DNA from 3 places in the Serratia sp. TSA_198.1 genome. Region 3 is predicted to be linked to each of the others. Evidence: predicted binding sites of a transcription regulator. Region 3 holds the regulator's gene; each other region holds the start of a gene.
The links. Region 3 encodes LexA, which represses DNA repair genes until DNA is damaged. Its sites were predicted from a motif close to TNCTGTATGTACATACAGNA; they were not measured.

Region 1: a site for LexA is predicted at 2,255-2,274, ahead of ACUTSW_RS07470 (DNA translocase FtsK 4TM domain-containing protein). Genes of this name have one in related genera too.
Region 2: a site for LexA is predicted at 2,380-2,399, ahead of sulA (SOS-induced cell division inhibitor SulA). Genes of this name have one in related genera too.

The regions. Positions count from the first base shown of each region.
Region 1 is NZ_JBQZFP010000001.1:1,555,750-1,559,835, reverse strand. Features, by position in the region: gene ACUTSW_RS07485 (LysR family transcriptional regulator) at 1-3, opposite strand, end outside; gene trxB (thioredoxin-disulfide reductase) at 82-1,053, opposite strand; gene lrp (leucine-responsive transcriptional regulator Lrp) at 1,725-2,219, shown strand; gene ACUTSW_RS07470 (DNA translocase FtsK 4TM domain-containing protein) at 2,340-4,086, shown strand, end outside.
Region 2 is NZ_JBQZFP010000001.1:1,474,856-1,478,941, reverse strand. Features, by position in the region: gene matP (macrodomain Ter protein MatP) at 1-314, shown strand, start outside; gene ompA (porin OmpA) at 417-1,493, opposite strand; gene sulA (SOS-induced cell division inhibitor SulA) at 1,852-2,358, opposite strand; gene ACUTSW_RS07150 (TfoX/Sxy family DNA transformation protein) at 2,592-3,251, shown strand; gene yccS (YccS family putative transporter) at 3,252-4,086, opposite strand, start outside.
Region 3 is NZ_JBQZFP010000009.1:54,679-58,764, reverse strand. Features, by position in the region: gene ACUTSW_RS23540 (CsbD family protein) at 1-50, opposite strand, end outside; gene dinF (MATE family efflux transporter DinF) at 369-1,706, opposite strand; gene lexA (transcriptional repressor LexA) at 1,808-2,416, opposite strand; gene ACUTSW_RS23525 (diacylglycerol kinase) at 2,535-2,903, opposite strand; gene plsB (glycerol-3-phosphate 1-O-acyltransferase PlsB) at 3,053-4,086, shown strand, end outside.

The sequences.
Region 1 (4,086 bases), on a different contig from region 3:
CATCCTATGCCCGTCCGCTCATTGTTGAGGTACAAAAAAAGCGGCTGAAGCAGCCGCTTTTCAGGATAACAGAACGTGCCGTTACAGCACTTCTGCGCCAGCGATGCCGTCCAGGTAACGCTCAGCGTCCAGCGCCGCCATACAGCCGGTGCCGGCGGAAGTGATCGCCTGACGGTAGATATGGTCCATCACGTCACCGGCGGCGAATACGCCAGGAATGGTGGTCTGGGTGGCGTTGCCGTGAATACCGGACTGAACCTTGATATAGCCGTTTTCCAACTCCAGTTGGCCACCGAAGATGCTGGTGTTCGGGCTGTGTCCGATGGCGATAAATACGCCGGCCAGCGCCAGTTCCTGCGTTGCATTATCCGCTTTGGTACTGCGAATGCGCACGCCGGTAACGCCCATCTGATCACCCAGCACTTCATCCAGCGTATGGTCGGTATGCAGCACGATATTGCCGTTTTTCACTTTATCCATCAGCCGGTCGATCAGGATCTTCTCTGAGCGGAAGCTGTCGCGGCGGTGGATCAGATGAACTTCAGCGGCGATGTTGGACAAATACAACGCTTCTTCCACGGCGGTATTGCCACCGCCGACTACCGCGACTTTCTGATTGCGGTAGAAGAAACCGTCACAGGTCGCGCAGGCGGAAACGCCTTTGCCCTTGAAGGCGTCTTCGGAAGGCATGCCCAGATAACGGGCTGATGCGCCGGTGGCGATGATCAAAGCATCGCAAGTGTATTCGCCACTGTCGCCGAACAGGCGGAACGGACGGTTCTGCAGATCGACGCTGTTGATGTGATCGAACACGATCTCGGTCTGGAATTTTTCTGCGTGCTCGCGCATGCGCTCCATCAGCGCCGGGCCGGTCAAGCCTTCGGCATCGCCAGGCCAGTTTTCCACTTCGGTGGTGGTAGTCAACTGGCCACCTTGTTCCATACCGGTAATCAGTACCGGGCTCAGGTTTGCGCGCGCTGCGTAAACCGCGGCGGTGTAGCCGGCCGGGCCGGAACCCAGGATCAGTAATTTGCTATGTTTAGCCGTGCCCATGAATACCCTCTTTTCCCACAATGCGGACAATGAAACCGATTGTAGGGAAAATGCAGCATTAAAAAAAGCGTCAGCAGATGTTGTTAACGATTTGTTTGATAGCCGTGACCTATTAATTATTGTTTTGCCACCAAAACGAGCGTAAAACGCAGCAATTTAACTTATGGAAGCCACTTGCCCACGTTATGCGTTCGTTCTGCCTGAGACACCACGTTTACCGGGTTTAAGCCGTTTTGCTCTGCGGGGCTTAAGCCAGCGATTCATAACTAAAAATGGGGTGCTGACTTTTCATGACGACAGGTTCTTCTGATTTTGCTTCTTTTACTTTGACAATCCGCTGCGCATTTGCGAAAACATCATAGGAAGAAGAAATTATCCCCCTACCTACAGTAAATCGTACGTATTTGCGGCGGCGGTGCAGGATTTTGCGCCATTGTCGAAGCGGAGAGCGGCAGGTGAGGGGAACATCGCGTCAGCGAATGGCAATTTCCTTCTTGAGATGAACGTCATTTGAATCCGTTGTGCAGGGTTGACAGACAGGTTGCACAACGATGAATGATGGTAGTGAAGTATATGACAGGCATCGGGTCTTCGCTTGGAACAAGCCCTTACACATTGACGTTGGCTAGGGTGTGGCAAGTGCAGGGAAGAAAATAAGAGAGACAATAATAATGGCAGACAATAAGAAACGCCCGGGTAAAGATCTCGACCGTATCGACCGCAATATCCTGAATGAGCTGCAGAAGGATGGGCGTATCTCGAACGTTGAGCTTTCGAAGCGCGTGGGGTTATCCCCAACCCCATGTTTAGAACGCGTGCGCCGCCTCGAGCGCCAGGGTTTTATTCATGGCTATACCGCTTTGCTCAACCCGCATTATCTGGATGCATCTCTGCTGGTTTTCGTGGAAATCACGCTGAACCGCGGCGCGCCGGATGTGTTTGAGCAATTTAACTCAGCAGTTCAAAAGCTTGAAGAAATTCAGGAGTGTCATCTGGTGTCCGGTGATTTCGACTATCTGTTGAAAACCCGCGTGCCGGATATGTCGGCTTACCGTAAGTTGCTCGGTGAAACCTTGCTGCGTCTGCCGGGGGTTAACGATACCCGTACGTACGTGGTCATGGAAGAAGTCAAACAGAGTAACCGTCTGGTTATCAAAACACGGTAAGGTGCAGGTGCAAAACCTGATTAAATTGGTTACACTCCTGTTTATTCATACAGTTTCGGCGCCGGGGAAGCTTCTCGGCGCTGTTGCTATGTCAGCTAACAGGAACCTGGAGAGCCTTTCTTGAGCCAGGAATATACAGAAGATAAAGAAGTTACCCTGAAAAAACTCAGCAGTGGCCGCCGTTTGCTTGAAGCTGTGTTGATTGTGGTAGCCATTTTTGCCGTTTACCTCATGGCTGCCTTGGTCAGTTTCAATCCGTCTGACCCAAGTTGGTCGCAGACCGCGTGGCATGAGCCGATTCATAACCTGGGCGGTGGCGTCGGAGCCTGGATGGCCGACACGCTGTTCTTCACCTTCGGGGTACTTGCTTACGCAATACCGCCGATCATGCTGGTTTTGTGCTGGGCGGCTTATCGTCAGCGCGACAGCGGCGATTACATCGACTATTTTGCGCTCTCACTGCGCCTTATCGGCACGCTGGCGCTGGTGCTCACCTCGTGTGGCCTGGCGGCACTGAATGTCGACGATCTCTATTACTTCGCTTCCGGCGGCGTTATCGGCAGCTTGCTGAGCAACGCCATGCTGCCGTGGTTCAACGGCATTGGCGCAACGCTGGCATTATTGTGCGTATGGGCCGCAGGGCTCACGCTGTTTACCGGCTGGTCCTGGTTGGTGATCGCCGAGAGAATCGGCGGTGTGGTGCTGGGTACGGCCACTTTCATGACCAACCGTTCACGCCGTGAAGAGCGTTATCACGACGATGACGATCGCTATGTCGACGACGAGCCGGAGCAGGCAGGTAAAGGAGCAGCCGTTGCTGTAGCCGCCTCTGCGGCTGCGGCCAATGCGGCAGAAGCAGAAGATGACGTACTGTTCTCTGCACCTTCGGTAACGGATGTCGCCAACGCCGCGGCAGAAGAGGCTGAAGATCCGCTGCTCAACGGCTTGCGGGCTAACGACGATGCCGATGTGGCACCTGTCGCGCCGGCGGCTGTCAGCACGCCGGTAACGCCTGATCCCGCGCCGATAGCGGCCCCGGTGACGGCGCCTGCGGTAACGGCAGCGCCAACGGCTCCGGCCTCGGTGAACCAGCATCCGATGAGTGCTGCAGTGGAGAACGCCGCGCCACCGCTGTATTCGTTCGAAATCCCTGAAGAGACGCCAGCGCCGAAAATGACGCGCCCGGCCGATCCTTACCGGGACGATGATGAACCGCGTTTGGGCAATTGGGACGCACCGGCCGTATCTCAGCCACACGATCGCTCCCCGTTTGATTTCTCTGCGGCTCAGCGCGACAGCGTTGACGTTGGCAGCTCTACCGGCTTCAGTGCCGGCGAGCCTGAGGTTACGCCATTTGGCAGTATGAAACCGCAGGCAGAAGCCGCAGCGGCGGCCGTTGTCGCCAATACCTTTATGCCGGCCTTTACGGCCACCAGCGACGGTAACTCGCAGGTGAAACAGGGCATTGGCCCTGAGTTGCCGCGGCCGAATCCGGTGCGTATTCCTACCCGGCGCGAGCTGGCGTCTTACGGTATCAAGCTGCCTTCGCAGCGTGTAGCCGAGCAGGAACAGCGTCCCCGCGATGATCAACCGCTGCAAGCTGCGGAAAGCCATCAGCAAGATGAAGAAGCCTTGCAGGAAGCGGCGCTGCGCCAGGCGTTTGCCGAACAGCAAAGCCAGCGTTACGGTGAGGAATATCCGCAATATAATCAAGATGATGAGCAAGCTCTGCAGGAAGCGGCATTGCGTCAGGCGTTTGCCGAGCAACAGCAGGCACGCTATGGCCAGCAGGAACCTGTGCCATCGGCGCCGATTGCCAATCCGATAGATACCCGCAACGCGTTCAGCTTCTCGCCGATGGATGATT
Region 2 (4,086 bases), on a different contig from region 3:
ACGAGCCGGTAAAAGTGCTGACGTGGATTAGCAGGCATATGAATCCGGAACTCGATAACCGGATGAAGCAAACTATCCGCGCAAGGCGTAAACGTCATTTTAACGCAGAACATCAACATACGCGTAAAAAATCTATCGATCTGGAGTTTCTGGTTTGGCAGCGCCTGGCCGCGCTTGCCCGTCGCCGTGGGGTGACGCTGTCAGAGACAGTAGTGCAACTGATCGAAGATGCCGAACGTAAAGAGAAGTATGCCAGTCAGATGTCGTTACTGAAACAGGATTTGAAAGCGATCCTCGGTAAAGACGAAGAGTAACCGACCAGTCTGGTAAGAAAATAGGCCGTTATTGCAACACTCACTGGCTAATAGATGAAAAAAAACCCCGCATTGCGGGGTTTTTTACTAAGAAGTGGTAACTTAGCCCTGTGGCTGAGTCACAACGTCTTTGATGCCTTTAACTTCGATCTCTACGCGACGATCTGGTGCCAGGCAAGCGATCTGCGCTTTAGTAGCACGGCCAGCTTTGTAGCCACAGGTGTTGCCAGTGACGGAATCAGCTTCGCCCATACCACGTGCGGAGATTTTGTCTGAAGGGATACCTTTAGAGACCAGGTAATCAACAACGCTTTGTGCGCGTTTTTCAGACAGTTTCTGGTTGTACTGGTCAGAACCCACTGCGTCGGTGTAACCCAGAACTACAACAGAACCGTCTTTAGGATCCATGGAGCTCAGCTGAGTGTACAGCTGGTCCAGAGCCTGTTGGCCTTCTGGTTTCAGAGTTGCTTTGTTGAAGTTGAACAGCACGTCAGACTTCAGAGTGAAACGCTTGGTTTCAACAACTGGAGCCGGAGCTGGTGCTGGTGCTGGAGCAACAACATCATCCTGACCGAAACGGTAAGAAACACCCAGGCTCAGCATGGTGTTGTCTGGACGTGCGCCGACAGTACCTGCATCACCGATGTTGCTAACGAACTGGTAGTCCAGGCGAGTAGCCCAGTTTTTGGTCAGTGCGTATTCAACACCCACTGCAGCCAGCGGAGAAACGCCGGTGTCGTGGTCGCTCAGACGAGTGCCATTGCCGTAGTTAGCTTTGGAGTCTGCACGCCATACCATACCACCCAGACGAGTGTAGATATCCAGATCGTCAGCAATTGGGTAGCTCAGTTTAGCTGCCAGTTGAACGCCCTGTGCTTTGAAAGCACCGTTGTTCACGCTGCCTTTGTAAGGCATACGGCCAAGCCAGTCATAGCCCAGCTCGAAGCCCAGGTATTGGTTCGCCTGGTAACCCAGGAACGCGCCAGCACCCAGTTGATCTTTATGGGTCGGACCATTGCCGATACCATTCTGGTAACCGTTGCCGTAGAAACCAGTGTCATGGTACTGGGACCAGCCCAGTTTAGCACCGGTGTACCAGGTATTATCTTTTGGGGCGGCTTGCGCTACGGTAGCGAAACCAGCCAGTGCCACTGCTAATGCGATAGCTGTCTTTTTCATTTTGCGCCTCGTTATCATCCAAATAGGCAATGAGCTTTAAAGCTGTTTTAAGCCCTTGGTTAAATTCCTTCGCCAAGGTTTGAGCCCTCGTTTGTTACTCGGCCAGTTTTTCTGGCGTTATAGAGCAACCTTGGCGATGTAAAGTCTACAACGTGGCGCGAAAGTTACAAGTGTGATGTGATAAAGCTCTAAAAAAAAACGCAGAATCGTACATATTTACTAACACTAACCGGTAAAAAATGGGACAGTTTAGCCTGCATTTTTTTGTGCGGAACCGCAGTGGCACTCGCTTTGCACCTGATCCATCAAAGGTTCCCACCCAAAGAGATAAAAATGATGGGAAAAATCCTAAATTTACTTAATGATACAAAGAAGACTGAATTTTTAGCATGGAACACTGTCCGTGAGTCGGGTTTGTGTCACGTTGTGGACGCATAATGAACCCATAAGCGTGACCCAATTCTGCTGCATGCCGTAATTTTAGACGATCTTCTTCCGTAAGATCGGGCAACCACCCGAGAACCACACTGTAGTTACCTGTCAGAAGTGCCTTTTCCATCGCTTCAACGGTGGCAAGCGGAGTGATTTGGCTCAGTTGCACGACCTTATTGATAGGCAAACCAGACTGCTGTAACCACAATCTACTGAGTTTTTGTTGTGGGGTTAGCCATAACAGCCAGCGTGACTGTCTGCCTAACTGTTGCAGCAGGGGGAGCAATAGTTGCGCCACCGCGGGTTGATGCTCGTTGTAAACAAGTTCACTGATAAGGCCATTTTCTTTACCGGCATCCGAGTTTTCCGCAGCATTGTTCACCGCAAAAGAGGTCTGGCTGAAATGGGGTTTGTAGAGTGATTGAGTACGCATAAAGTATCCCGCCCGTAGTGTCACTGTATATTTATACAGTACATCTGGACATGAATAAGATCAACTCAAATTTTCGTAGTGCCTCGCATAATTGCGATTATTTTTTAGACGTCCTGTTTTTATGATTGGCAGGGCTGCGGATAGTGCGTATTTTTCTAATTACTTGTTCACGTTACTTTTATTTCATTGATGTGAGAAATAATACAATTAGAACCTACACAAGGAGAAGCTTCATGAAAGGGACATCTACAGGAAGGGTCAAACAGGCCAAAGCGTGTTTCTACGCATTAGGGAGCATTACTACGCGCTCACAGTTTGGCGGTTATGGGCTGCTGGCTGATGGCGTTATGTTTGGGGTGATAGCGGAGGACGAGCTGTATCTTCGAGCGACGGATAGCCTGGAGCCTGCCTTCCGCGCCCGTGGAATGGTCAATATGGTTTACTCCAAACGGGGCGTACCAATAACCCTGCGTTATTACTGGGTCGATGAGTCTCTGTGGCAGGCGCAGGATGAGCTTGTTGGATTGGCGCGGCAGGCCATCCGGGAGGCCCGCCTGGAACTTCAGGTCAAAATGGACACGCATGGCCGGCTTAGGACGTTACCGAACATCGATATCAACATGGAGCGTTTACTGTGGCGGGCAGGTATTCGCAATGTCTATGACTTGCGCTTGAATGGCGCCAAACGGAGCTATCTACGGTTGTTGCAGCAGCAACGCAATTTAGGATTGCGAGTGCTGCTTTCCTTAGGCGGGGCGATTGCCGGTTATCACCATGCCGCCTTGCCACTGGCCCTGCGCAGTGAGCTAACCGAGTGGTTCGAACATACCATGGTCCTGCTTAGTCATGGGCACACGCCTGGAATCAAGGGCTTGATGAAAGATCTCGCGTGATCATGCCGATTTAGCTATCTGCTCTTTTAACGTCATGAGCTCCGGCAGCAGATCAATGACCAGCCCTATCTGCTGTAATACCAGTTGCTCTTTGCTTTCTGGTTCTGGAGCCGCGAGTTGGATGCGCTCGGCAAGGCTTTCTAACGCTTGAGCGATGCGTCGGCCGTCTTGTTCTTCCTGATGCAAGGCGCCATCGACATAGCATACGGCATCATTCAGCAACTCCAGCGTTGCGGGATTGCTCATGTGTTCGCGGTGTGCGCCCAATGCGGAGATATAACTCAACAAGGTGTGGTTCAGGCACAGCAGGCGAAAAGCGGCATCCTGAACCACCTTATCGGCCTTTGGATCGGCCGACATATTTGAAATCACCGAGGCTAACTCTGCGTCGCTGTTGTGCGCATCCCTGCGGGCGATACGGTACGGCAAACCGTTATCCTTACCCTGATGGTATTGCACCAAAATCGCATCCAGATACCGGCAGTTGGCATTCAACGTTTTGCTCACCACGGCCGCCAATTGGCGAAAATGCCAATCTGGCCAGATAAAACTCACGGCTGCCCAGGCGATGGCGCATCCCAAAAGGGTGTCGTAAACGCGTGGCGCAGCCACTTCAAAGCCCTCACCCAGCAGGTTAAAGCACAGCAGTACGAGCAGGGTGATAAACATGGTTGCGTGCGCGTACTGCACGGTACGAAAAGCAAAAAACAGGACGCCGGCAATGACGATTAACACCATCTGGCCTTCCTGCGAGGGGACAAAATAGAGGATCGGCAGGCCGATAAGAATACCGGCAAGCGTACCTATGATACGCAGCGCCAGCCTGCGGCGCGTG
Region 3 (4,086 bases):
ACTTTCCCTTTAAACTGTTTCCAGTTACCGTCGGCTTGATCTTTGTTCATAGTCTCTCCGTTAACCTGTCGTAAATCAGTTTGATACTGTGCTGACCGGGCGTATAACCAAGCAATTTTTATGGTCTATTACCGCTAACCAAAGGGTTGCCACTCCCCCATTTATTTCGCCAGCCACATGATTAATTGTAGACACAGATAACGACAAAAAAACAAAAACCAGAATAAAAAGCCATAAAAAAACAATTAAACAGAAAAAGACACTAACAAACAAGGTACTACCCGACTGGCATGTCGCTTGTGAACATGTAAGCAAATATAAATAAAAACATAAGAAAAATTACTCAATTATCTATAAAACTCTCTGACTTATTGCACCGTAAACCAGGTACCGCGCAGCCGGTGACGATGCCAGAACCAGCCCAGCGCAATGCCCCGCAGCGACAAAAACACCGCCAGCGCCAGCCATAATCCGTGATTGCCTAATACAGGGACGGTAAACAACGTCAGGCCGAAACCGACGGCCGCCACCGCCATGCTGTTGCGCATTTCGGCGCCGCGGGTCGCACCAATAAACATGCCGTCCAGCAGGTAACACCACACACCGACTAACGGCAGCACCACCTGCCACGGCAGATAATGGCTCGCCAGCGTACGCAACTCGGGTAAAGAGGTTAATGCCGAGATGATTTGCTGCCCGGCAACGGCATACACCACCCCAAAAGCCAGTGCCACCAAACAAGCCTGGCGACAGGCGGCGCGCCACACCTTGCGCAGTTGGCTGTCGTCGCGAGCGCCATAGGCATGGCCGGAATGCGCCTCTACCGCGTAGGCAAAGCCGTCGAGCGCGTAGGCCGTGAAGGTCAGCAAATTCATCAGTACCGCGTTTACCGCCACCACGTCGCCGCCAAGCCGGGCACCGAAGATGGTCAGTGAGGCAAAACACGCTTGCAGCAGCAGTGAACGCAACATGATGTCGCGATTCAGCGCCAGCAGGCGCCGCAGATTACCGCGCCAGGCCTGGCGCAGCATCGGCGCGGAAATGCCTCGTATGCGCATCACCCGCCAGGCAAGCCATAGCCCCAGCAGCAGGGTGGCATATTCAGAGATGACGGTCGCCGTCGCCGCCCCTTGCACGTTCCAACCCAGCCCCATCACCAACCAGATATCCAGTACGATATTCAGCAGGTTACCGATAATCAGCAAGATCACCGGTGCACGCACGTATTGCACGCCAAGCAGCCAGCCCAGGATCACCATGTTGGCTAACGCCGCCGGCGCACTTAGCCAGCGGATTTCGAGGAATAACCGCGCTTGCTCCAGCACCGCGCCATCGCCGCCCACGATCTGCAACGCCATATCGATCAACGGGTGGCGCAGCAGCACAATCGCCACACCGGCCAACACCGCCAGCCACAACGGCTGCATAAAAGCGCGCGCCAACCCCTGAGGATCCTGTGCACCGAGCGCCTGTGCCGCCAGACCGGTAGTGCTCATGCGAAGGAACAGCAGCAACATAAACAGGAAGCTGGTAGCCATGGCACCAATAGCAACGCCGCCCAGATAGGTGGGGCTATCCAGGTGGCCAATCACCGCAGTATCCACCAGCCCGAGCAGCGGAACGGTAATATTGGAAAAGATCATGGGTAACGCAAGGCGCCATAGGGCTTTATCAGTATCGCTGGTGAAGGCAGAAAGCAGGCGCATAGTGAAATGTTCCCGTGGCGGTAAGGTTTGAATGAATCAGAAATGACATCGCCCCAGAGCTGGGGCGATTTAAATCAGAGGACAACGTTCAGGCGTAGCGATTAAATCCAGTCGCCGTTGCGGATCACGCCGACCGCCAGACCTTCAATGGTGAAATTTTGCTGACGCAGGTCGACCACGATAGGCTGGAACTCGCTGTTTTCCGGCAGCAGTTCAACCACATTGCCGTGTTTTTTCAGGCGCTTGACCGTAACTTCATCTTCAATACGCGCTACCACTACCTGGCCGTTCCGCACGTCCTGGGTTTTATGCACCGCCAGCAGATCGCCGTCGAGAATGCCGATATCACGCATCGACATGCCGTTGACCCGCAGCAGGAAATCCGCGCTCGGTTTGAACAGAGAAGGATCCACCTTATAGTGCCCTTCGATATGCTGCTGCGCCAGCAACGGTTCACCGGCGGCCACGCGGCCAATCAGCGGTAAACCTTCTTCATCTTCCATCAGCAGGCGAATGCCGCGTGAAGCGCCGGAGACGATCTCGATCACGCCCTTGCGCGCCAGCGCTTTCAGATGTTCTTCTGCAGCATTTGGCGAACGGAACCCCAGACGCATGGCGATCTCGGCGCGCGTTGGCGGCATGCCAGTTGACGAAATATGATCGCGAATCAGATCATAGACTTCTTGTTGTCTGGTAGTTAATGCTTTCATTCCGCCCCCTGTTTGTTTATACAGTCTTGCTGTGAGTATATACAGGTAAGCGCGGCTTGGGAACCGAAGAATGAATAAAAATCAGGGATTAGCGCCCCGCCGCAACGGAGCGTTCCACTCAGGCAAAGTGCTGCCACAATACCGAACCCCAGACAAACAGCGCCAGTATGATCGTCAGCGTTACCGCCGCCGACCCCATATCTTTCGCCCGCCCGGAAAGCTCGTGGTGTTCCGTGCCCACCCTATCGACAATGGCTTCAATCGCGCTGTTCAGCATCTCGACGATCATGACCAACAGCACCGATCCGATCAGTAAAATGCGCGCTATCACACCCACATCCAGCCAGATCGCCAGTATGATAGCCAGCACGGTCGCCACCAGCTCCTGGCGGAATGCGGCTTCGTGCTGCCAGGCAGCAGAAAAGCCTTTATATGAGTAGCCGGCGGCTTTAATAATACGGGTCAGGCCGGTTGCTTGGTTTGCCATGTTTTTTAGTGCCTTTCACAGAGGTAAGTCATAATTATAGAGCTTGGGTCAGGAAACTCTCCCGGCTCACGGTTTTCCAACACCACAGATCTGCTACCCGGTTTCTGGTATGCTTGCGGCGCATTGCTAACAAGAGGCTTCACGTTGTTATGTCAGGTTGGCGTAAAATTTATTATAAATTATTGAATTTACCACTCAAATTGTTGGTAAGAAGTAAGGTTATCCCTTCAGATCCGGTCACGGAGTTAGGGTTGGATCCCTCACGGCCGATTTTGTATGTTTTACCTTATAATTCCAAGGCGGATTTACTGACGCTGCGCACCCAGTGCCTGGCGCAGGATTTGCCCGACCCCCTCAATCCGCTGGAGATAGACGGCACCGTACTGCCAAGCCACGTGTTTATTCACGACGGCCCGCGCGTGTTCCGCTACTACACACCGAAAGAAGAGTCGGTAAAACTGTTTCACGACTATCTGGATCTGCACCGCAGCAACCCGGATCTCGATATTCAGATGCTGCCGGTGTCGGTGATGTTTGGCCGTTCCCCAGGCCGCGAAGGCCACGGCACGCCGCATCTGCGCTTGCTGAACGGCGTCCAGAAATTCTTCGCCGTCCTGTGGCTGGGCCGCGACAGCTTCGTGCGTTTCTCCAACACCGTTTCGCTGCGCCGAATGGCGACCGAACACGGCACGGACAAAACTATCGCACAAAAACTGGCGCGCGTGGCGCGCATGCATTTCTCGCGTCAACGTCTGGCCGCCGTCGGCCCAAGCCTGCCGGCTCGTCAGGATCTGTTCAATAAGCTGCTGGCGTCCAAAGCGATCGAAAAAGCGGTCGAGGACGAAGCGCGCAGCAAGAAAATTTCCCATGAAAAGGCCCAGCAGAACGCCATTGCGCTGATGGAAGAGATCGCCGCCGACTTCTCGTACGAGACGGTGCGCCTTTCCGATCGCGTGCTGAGCTGGACCTGGAACCGGCTGTATCAGGGCATCAACGTCACTAATGCCGAGCGCGTGCGCCAGTTGGCGCAGGACGGCCACGAGATCGTTTATGTGCCGTGTCACCGCAGCCATATGGACTACCTGCTGCTGTCCTACGTGCTGTATCACCAGGGCCTGGTGCCGCCGCACATCGCCGCCGGCATCAACCTCAACTTCTGGCCGGCCGGGCCGATCTTCCGTCG